DNA from 3 places in the Pseudoalteromonas sp. BZB3 genome. Region 2 is predicted to be linked to each of the others. Evidence: predicted binding sites of a transcription regulator. Region 2 holds the regulator's gene; each other region holds the start of a gene.
What was found. The regulator MetJ, encoded in region 2, represses methionine synthesis genes. The targets are predictions, from matches to a motif close to TAGACGTCTAGACGTCTA.

Region 1: metA (homoserine O-succinyltransferase) is a predicted target of MetJ. The motif match lies at 1,545-1,562, and genes of this name have one in related genera.
Region 3: metK (methionine adenosyltransferase) is a predicted target of MetJ. The motif match lies at 1,873-1,890, and genes of this name have one in related genera.

What each region holds. Positions count from the first base shown of each region.
Region 1 is NZ_JBECOS010000010.1:115,578-118,867, forward strand. It holds gene ABMY35_RS10855 (homocysteine S-methyltransferase family protein) at 1-544, opposite strand, end outside; gene metA (homoserine O-succinyltransferase) at 534-1,481, opposite strand; gene ABMY35_RS10865 (DMT family transporter) at 1,644-2,531, shown strand; gene ettA (energy-dependent translational throttle protein EttA) at 2,634-3,290, shown strand, end outside.
Region 2 is NZ_JBECOS010000003.1:119,256-122,545, reverse strand. It holds gene ABMY35_RS03950 (malic enzyme-like NAD(P)-binding protein) at 154-1,407, shown strand; gene metJ (met regulon transcriptional regulator MetJ) at 1,483-1,806, opposite strand; gene metB (cystathionine gamma-synthase) at 2,106-3,290, shown strand, end outside.
Region 3 is NZ_JBECOS010000008.1:199,981-203,270, reverse strand. It holds gene tkt (transketolase) at 1-1,727, opposite strand, end outside; gene metK (methionine adenosyltransferase) at 1,991-3,178, shown strand; gene ABMY35_RS06625 (HDOD domain-containing protein) at 3,241-3,290, opposite strand, start outside.

The DNA of each region.
Region 1 (3,290 bases), on a different contig from region 2:
TCTCAATCAAAATTAAATCTGCACCACCTTCAATCAAAGCAAGCGTCGACTCAATATAGGCCTCAACCAATGCATCGAAGGTAATATTACGATAACCCGGGTCGTTCACATCTGGTGAGATTGAACATGTTTTAGATGTTGGACCTAGTACACCCGCTACATAGCGCGGTTTGTGTGGCTCTTTTTCGGTGAACTCGTCACAAATTTTACGTGCTAATTTAGCCGACTCAAGGTTGATTTCACGACTCAAACTGCCCATTTCGTAATCTTCCATCGAAATAGTAGTCGCATTAAAGGTGTTTGTTTCAATAATGTCAGCACCTGCAGCTAGGTATTTACGATGAATATCTGTAATGACACCAGGTTGAGTTAGGCTTAATAAATCGTTATTGCCTTTCACTAACACATGCCAATCTTTAAAGCGCTCGCCGCGATAATCTTCTTCTTCAAATTTATACTCTTGGATCATGGTACCCATGGCGCCATCTAAAATAAGAATTCGTTGTTTTAAAGCCTCTTTTAAGGCTGCACTTTTATTCGGCATAGTTGTTAGTCCTTACATCTTGGCTAACTAGGTTAATATCGTATGGAGTAGTTTGGTAAACGTAATAATTCAGCCAATTTGAGAATAACAAAAAGGCATGACTTTGCCATGTTTTACTCGGCTTTTGTTCAGCATCGTTATTCGGAAAGTACCCTTCTGGCTTAGGCGCATCAGGGCTTTTGGCTAGGTCGCGTAAATATTCTTTTTGCAAAGTATCAGCATCATATTCAGGGTGGCCTGTTAAAAACACCTGACTGCCAGACTGGTTTTTAATTAAATACGCACCGACCTTTTCAGAGCCTGCCAACACAGCAAGTTCAGGCGTATTTTGTATTTTAGCTAGTTCAATGTGACCATAGCGAGAATGCGGTACTAAAAACTCATCGTCAAAACCACGAGTTAGCGCACCATGCTCAAACAAACAACGGTGCTTAAATACGCCACATAGTTTATCGTCACGCAGTTCACGCTTTAAACCATAATGATGGTACAAGCCCGCATGAGCTGCCCAACAAGAGAATAATGTTGAGGTCACATGGTTTTCAGCCCAATCAAATAACTCTTTGAGTTCTTGCCAGTAAATGACATCGTCATATTCCAGATGAGCCAGCGGTGCACCTGTGATAATCATGGCATCGTAGTTTTCATCTTTTACATCAGAAAAGTAGCGATAGAACATATCTAAGTGTTGCTCAGAATTTTCTGAACTACGGTGCGTATCTAATCGTAATAAGTCGACGTTAACCTGAAGCGGGGTATTCGCAAGCAAACGAATAAACTGCACTTCGGTTTCAACTTTGTTGGGCATGAGGTTGAGAATTGCCAAGCGCATCGGACGGATCTCCTGCGTTCTTGCACGTGATTTCGGCATCACGAAGACATTTTCATGTCTGAGTGTAGCAATAGCAGGTAACTCATCTTTTACGGTGATCGGCATACAATTTCCCCCAACTTAATTTATGGCTGTCATTATGAACGTAAAGCCGAAAAATTCAACCTCTAGATGTTTAGATGTCTAAAATCTCAACTCATTTGTTTGCAACTGAAAAATTTACTTAGATAATTCACGCGTCAAACATCATTATATAAAGAGAAAAACATGGGGATCGGTGAACTTGCCGCAATCAGCGCAGCCATAGTCTGGGCGTCATCTACAATTTTATACAAACGCTTTAGCCATCATTTATCGCCCCTGCAACTAAATGTCAGTAAAGGCATTATTGCTTGTGCACTGATGTTATTAATTTTGCTAATTATGCCTACCAGCCCTTTACCACAATTAACCAGCTCTTGGGCTTGGCTTATTGTCAGCGGCATTTTGGGTATTGCTATTGGCGATAGCGCTTATTTCGCTGCACTTAGAAATATAGGCCCAGCACGTACACTTGTCATTGAATCACTCGCGCCAGCCATTGCAGGTGTACTAAATATTGTATTGCTCGGCGTATGGCTGAGTGGCCTTGCATGGCTAGGTATTATAATAACAACTTTAGGCGTTTTGCTGGCAATTAAACCTAAAAGTCCATTACCTCAAGTTGAACACAGCATTTACATCAAAGGAGTTGGTTTTGCGTTGCTTGCAGCCACTTGCCAAGCGGCAGGTATGGTGATGTCAAAAGGTGCGATGAATGCTGAACAAATTGGTAGTTTGTGGGCTGCTTTTATTCGTTTATTTTCAGGCACACTGGCTGTCGCTTGCGTTGTCGCATGTCTAAAAGAACAAAATCTCAAACAAGCCATTACCTTGAATGGCATAAGTCAAAAGCAATGGCTTTTTGTCGCGGTGTTTTTTGGCACTTTTATTGGCCTTTGGTTGCAGCTTATTTCAGTCAAACATACCGATCCGGCTATCGCACAAACTATTTTCGCAACCGCCCCACTGATGGTGATGACCATTGGTGCCCTGCGCAAAGAACCCATGACAAGGAATATGATATTGGGTGGGTTAATTGCTTTTTCTGGTGTAGCGTTGTTGGTTTTGAGTTAATTTCATGAGTTTAAAAGAGAGATAACCTGCTGTTTGATTGACGAAATCGCTAGGTAAACTCTACAATATGCAAGTTAATTTTGAACATGAAAGGTTTCATCTATGGCATTGCCAGATAAGTTTATTTATTCAATGCACCGCGTTAGCAAAGTGGTGCCACCTAAACGTACGATTTTAAAAGATATTTCATTATCTTTCTTCCCTGGTGCGAAAATTGGTGTACTTGGTCTAAACGGCGCAGGTAAATCGACTCTTTTACGCATCATGGCAGGTGTTGATAAAGAGTTTGAAGGTGAGGCGAATGCACTTGCTGGTACTAAAATCGGCTATCTTCCTCAGGAACCTCAATTAGACGAAAACAAAACTGTTCGTGAAACTGTTGAAGAAGCTGTAAGCGAAGTTAAAAACGCTCTTGCGCGCCTTGATGAAGTTTATGCTGAATATGCAATGGATGGCGCTGATTTTGACGCTCTAGCAAAAGAGCAAGGTCAACTAGAAGCTATTATCCAAGCACATGATGGCCACAACCTAGACAATGCTTTAGAGCGCGCTGCTGACGCACTTCGCCTACCTGAGTGGGATGCAAAGATTGAACACCTATCTGGTGGTGAGCGTCGTCGTGTTGCTATCTGTCGTCTGCTTCTAGAAAAACCAGATATGCTATTACTAGACGAACCAACCAACCACTTAGACGCAGAGTCTGTTGCTTGGCTAGAGCGCTTCTTACACGACTACGAAGGCACCGTTGTAGCTATTACC
Region 2 (3,290 bases):
AAATCTGCAAAATTACGGCATCTTGCAGATAAATTTCGCTAAAAAGTGGATAGACCTGAAATTGCTTGAATATATCTAGAAAGCGAGTATCTTTTAGTTATTGCGAATTATTTCACTCTCACTTTTAACTTCTTTGCAGGAAAAAATCGCGTCATGTCAGACTTTCGTGAACAAGCTTTACATTACCACGCTCATCCCGTTCCAGGTAAAATCAGTGTTGAATTAACTAAACCAGCCGAAACAGTTAAAGATCTTGCGTTGGCCTACAGCCCAGGTGTGGCTGAGCCAGTTCGAGAAATTGCTGCAGACCCTGCTAATGCTTACCGATATACAGGTAAAGGCAATATGGTTGCGGTGATCAGTAATGGTACTGCAATTTTAGGTTTAGGTAACTTAGGCCCACTTGCTTCTAAACCAGTAATGGAAGGTAAAGCGCTACTATTCAAACGTTTTGCAGGCTTAGATTCAATCGACATTGAAGTAAAGCACCGCACCACAGAAGATTTTATTAACACGGTTGCGAATATTGCAGACACCTTTGGTGGTATCAACCTTGAAGATATTAAAGCACCAGAATGTTTTGAGATTGAAAAAGCGCTTATAGAGCGTTGTGATATTCCTGTATTCCACGACGACCAGCATGGTACTGCGATTGTAACTGCTGCGGGTATGTTGAATGCGTTGGAAGTACAAGGCAAAGACATTCATGACGCTATCATTGTATGTTTAGGTGCAGGCGCTGCAGCAATCGCATGTATGGAACTGTTGATTAAATGTGGTGCACAGCGTGAGCACATTTACATGTTAGACCGTAAAGGCGTTATCCATACGCGTCGTGATGACTTGAACGAGTACAAAAAGCTATTTGCTAACAACACTGATAAGCGTACGCTTCAAGACGTTATTGCAGAAGCAGATGTGTTTGTGGGTGTATCTGGCCCTGACTTACTTTCTCCAGAAGACCTAAAGCTTATGGCAGACAAGCCAGTAGTATTCGCCTGTTCAAATCCTGACCCTGAAATTAATCCAGAAGTTGCACATGGTGCACGTAACGATTTAATTATGGCGACAGGTCGTTCAGATTATCCTAACCAAGTGAACAATGTTTTATGTTTCCCGTTTATCTTCCGTGGTGCACTTGATGTGCGTGCAACAGCGATTAACGATGAAATGAAGATCGCAGCGGTAGAAGCCATTCGTGGTATTGCGAAAGAGCCAGTGCCTGAGCAAGTGCTTAAAGCAGCCGATGTTGAGTCGTTAGAGTTTGGCGCTGAGTATATTATTCCTAAGCCAATGGATCCGCGTTTATTGCCTCGCATTGCTAAAGCTGTAGCACAGGCTGCGATTGATTCTGGCGTTGCGCAAATCGAACTACCAGAAAACTACATGGCACAATTTGAATCTTAGGCAAGATTAAATTAATAAAAAACCTCGCAACGGCGAGGTTTTTTTATGTTTTCTTTGTAATAACAAAAAAGCTGATTAACCTTCTTCGTTAATCTCTGGGATCTCTAAGCCCATCTCTTTCATAATGTTACGCACTTCAACAGGGATCTTCTCCGGATTGTCTTTACGTAAGTCCTCGTCGCTCGGCAACGGTTGGCCCGTAAAGGCATGCAGAAATGCTTCACACAGTAACTCGCTGTTTGTTGCATGGCGCAAGTTGTTCACTTGACGGCGGGTACGCTCATCAGTCAGTACTTTTAACACATTTAAAGGAATAGATACGGTGATCTTCTTCACTTGCTCTGATTTTTTGCCATGCTCTGCATAAGGGTGAATATATTCACCATTCCATTTAGCCATAATATTTTTTCTGATGCCTTTAGAGTAATTACTGCCAATAAGACTACGCTCGTTTGCGACGGCTTTAATTGACCTAGTTTGACTAACGCCCAACTCAAACTAAGGTTAATGTACCGATTTATGGTCAAAAACCCAGTCTTATTAACAATATTAGTTAACGAGGTGGCGAAATTTTATCGGTTTAAAAAAGATAGTCAAATTCTAGTTAAATAGCCATTTAGCAGTATAAATGTTTTGACTTCTCTAATTTGATCATCTAACCTTTTAGACGTCTAAACATCCATATACTAGGTGGTGATATGAGCCAACGCAATAAATCTACAGTCGCAGTCAGACATGGTATCGAAGCCGATAAACATCATGGTGCGGTTGTGCCTCCTCTTTATCTTTCAACAACGTATTCGTTCGCTGACTTCGATACTAAGCGTGATTACGATTACGGCCGTAGCGGTAACCCAAATCGCGATATTCTAGCTGAAGCATTAGCGCAGCTTGAGGGTGGAGAAAAAGGCATCATCACAGCGACCGGTATGGCAGCTGTACACCTAGTAACACAACTTTTAAACCACGACGATACCTTAGTTATTCCACATGATTGTTATGGTGGTAGTTATCGTTTATTCACATCACTTGAAAAGCGTGGCTTGTTAAAACTAAAAGTTTTAGATTTAACTCGCGCTGACAGCCTTGCACAAATTGCAGAGATCAAACCTAAACTGGTTTGGATTGAAACACCGAGTAACCCAATTCTTCGTCTTACAGATATAGAGGCGGTTGTGAATGCAGCCCATGCAGTGGGAGCATTAGTTGGGGCTGACAATACGTTTTTATCTCCTGCGCTACAAAACCCAATTTCGTTTGGTGTTGATATTGTGGTGCATTCGACCACGAAATACATTAACGGCCATTCTGATGTTGTTGGCGGTGCGGTAATAGCGAAAACCCAAGCGTTAGGCGAAGAGCTGGCTTGGTGGGCAAATAATATTGGTATTACGGGTGCACCATTCGATAGCTATCTGACATTACGTGGTTTAAGAACTCTTAAAGTGCGTCTTAAGCAGCACGAAGAAAATGCCTTAGCTATCGCCAAGTACTTAGAACAGTCTGAGTACGTTCGCAAAGTGTATTACCCAGGTCTTGAGTCACATCCACAACACGAACTGGCGAAAAAACAGCAGTTAGGGTTTGGTGGCATGGTGAGTTTTGATATCGCAGGTGGTCTTGAAGATGCTGCGGCATTCTTAACAACAGTGAAAGAGTTCTCGTTGGCAGAGTCTTTAGGTGGTGTTGAGAGTTTAATTTGTCACCCTGCAACCATGACACATGCAGGCATGGAACCTAAAGCACGTTTAGAAGCGGGTGTAGGCGATACTTTGATCCGTATTTCTGTCGGTATTGAGGAAGTAGTAGATCTACTTGCAGACCTCGAAGCGGCTTTTGCTAAAACAAAGCCAGGTAAAGCTCCTGCGCCTGCTGATAACAAA
Region 3 (3,290 bases), on a different contig from region 2:
TTGCCTTGTAAGCGTAACTCTTTCGCAGCATCTCCTGCTAACTGTACTTCTGAACCTGTAGCAATCAAAATAAGCTCAGGGTTACCGTCACAGCTAAGCACATAACCACCTTGCTTAATTGCAGCAACTTGTGCTTCGTCACGTGCTTGTTGCTCTAAACCTTGGCGAGTAAAGATAAGTGATGTTGGGCCATCTTTGCGTTCAATCGCTTGCTGCCAAGCAACTGCAGACTCAACTTGGTCACATGGACGCCAGTTTACTAGGTTAGGTGTTAAGCGCATGCTGGCAATTTGCTCAACCGGTTGGTGCGTCGGACCATCTTCACCCAGACCAATTGAATCGTGAGTATAAACAAAGATGCTTGGCTGCTTCATTAATGCTGCCATACGTACCGCGTTACGCGCGTACTCCATGAACATTAAGAAAGTTGCACCATAAGGTACGAAGCCTTTGTGAAGTGCAATACCATTCATGATTGCCGACATACCAAATTCACGTACACCGTAGAAAATGTAGTTACCTGAAGCATCATCAGCCGTTAAGCCTTTTGAGCCTTCCCATAGAGTCAGGTTAGAGCCTGCAAGATCAGCTGAGCCGCCCATAAATTCAGGAAGAATTGGACCAAATGCATTCAGTGCATTTTGTGACGCTTTACGTGTCGCAGGATTAGCTGGGTTTGCTTGAAGTTCTGCAATGTATTTTTCAGTTTCAGCTTGCCAGTTTGCAGGAAGTTCGCCTTTCATTCGACGCTCAAACTCAGCCGCAAGTTCAGGGTACGCCATTTGGTACTCTGTGAATTTCACTAACCAGTGGCTTTGTGCTTGTTGACCACGAGAAGAGGCATCCCACTTAGCGTAGATGTCTTCAGGGATTTCAAACGCATCGTGATCCCAACCAAGGAATTCACGTGCTGCTTTAATTTCTTCATCACCTAATGGTGCACCGTGACAATCGTGGCTACCTGATTTGTTTGGTGAGCCATAACCAATTACTGTCTTACAGCAAATAAGTGTTGGCTTGTCAGTTTCTGCACGAGCCGCTTCGATTGCCGTTTTAATTGCATCGCTATCGTGACCGTCTACATCAGCAATTACATGCCAGCCGTAAGATTCAAAACGCTTAGGTGTATCATCACTGAACCAGCCTTCTACCTCACCATCGATTGAGATGCCGTTGTCATCCCAGAATGCGATCAGCTTACCAAGACCTAGTGTACCGGCTAATGAACAAGCTTCATGTGAAATACCTTCCATTAAACAGCCATCGCCTAAGAAGGTGTAAGTGAAGTGGTTTACAATATCAAATTCGTCACGGTTGAATTGTGCTGCAAGTGCTTTTTCAGCAATCGCCATACCTACCGCATTTGTAATACCCTGACCAAGTGGGCCTGTTGTTGTTTCTACACCTGGTGCATAGCCGTACTCTGGGTGGCCCGGTGTTTTAGAATGCATTTGACGGAAGTTTTTCAGATCATCAATAGAAAGATCATAACCGCTCAGGTGCAACAAAGAATAAATAAGCATAGAGCCGTGACCATTTGACAGAATAAATCGATCGCGGTCAGCCCAATCAGGATTGCTTGGGTTGTGCTTTAAATAATCGCGCCACAGTACTTCTGCGATATCAGCCATACCCATAGGTGCTCCTGGGTGGCCCGATTTAGCTTTTTGTACTGCGTCCATAGACAGAACGCGAATGGCATTTGCAAGTTCTTTGCGAGACGGCATGAATTCTCCTACCTTTAATAGTGTTGCGCTGAAATGTCAGTGCGCTCATTCTGACTCATTTATGGTGCATTCTGCAACGTTAATACCTGAGAAAAAGAGAGCTAAACCTGCTTAATTCGAGATCTGCAATTGAAAAAATCTAATTCAGACGTCTAGGCGTAAAAAAACTAGGCAAGTTAAATTGTTTTAGATAGAATACGCCTCTTATTTTTTCGCGCTATCCCCGATGTTCGTGAAGCGCAATATTTGTGAGCATAGATACAATGGCAAAACACTTATTTACTTCTGAGTCTGTTTCTGAAGGTCATCCGGATAAAATCGCTGATCAGATCTCTGACGCGGTACTAGATGCAATCATTACCCAAGATAAACACGCTCGTGTTGCTTGTGAAACTATGGTTAAAACAGGCGTTGCGATCATCTCTGGTGAAATTTCAACAGATGCTTGGGTAGACCTAGAGTCAATCACGCGTAAAGTAATCACAGATATCGGTTACACGTCTTCTGATGTAGGTTTTGACGGTGACACATGTGGCATCATGAACCTTATAGGTCAACAGTCTCCTGAGATTGCACAGGGTGTAGATCGCTCTAAGCCTGAAGAGCAAGGTGCGGGTGACCAAGGTCTAATGTTTGGTTATGCAACGAACGAAACACCAACGCTTATGCCTGCGCCTCTTTACTACTCACACTTGTTAGTAGAGCGTCAAGCTGAAGCACGTAAATCAGGTATCCTACCTTGGTTACGTCCAGATGCTAAGTCTCAAGTAACTTTCGTATATGAAGACGGCAAGCCTGTTGCTATCGATGCTGTTGTACTTTCAACTCAGCATAACCCTGACATCGAGCAAGATGCACTGGTTGATGCTGTAATGAAAAACATCATCAAGCACACGCTACCTGCAGAGTTCTTAACTGAAGATACTAAATACTTCATCAACCCAACAGGTCGCTTCGTGATCGGTGGTCCAGTAGGTGACTGTGGTCTAACAGGCCGTAAAATCATCGTTGACACATACGGTGGTATGGCACGTCATGGTGGTGGTGCTTTCTCTGGTAAAGATCCATCAAAGGTTGACCGCAGTGCAGCATACGCTGGTCGTTATGTTGCTAAGAACATTGTTGCAGCAGGCCTGGCAGACAAGTGTGAAATCCAAGTTTCTTACGCTATCGGTGTAGCTGAGCCTACATCAATCACAATTGATACATTCGGCACAGGTAAAGTATCAGAAGAGAAGCTAGTAGAGCTAGTTCGTGAGCACTTCGACCTACGCCCTTACGGCATTACTAAGATGCTAGACCTACTTCACCCTATGTACCAAATGACTGCTGCGTACGGTCACTTCGGTCGTGAGCCGTTTGAAATGACGGTTGGTGATGACACTTTCACAGCATTTAGCTGGGAAAAAACAGATAAAGCAGACGCACTAAGAGCAGCTGCTGGCTTGTAATTTTAAGTCATCTGTAAAAAAGGCGCTTACCTGAAAAGGAGCGCCTTTTTTAATATCTGTAGTTAATGAATAAAGTACTCTTCTACATCTTCTTTAAGATTAGTGTAATCAT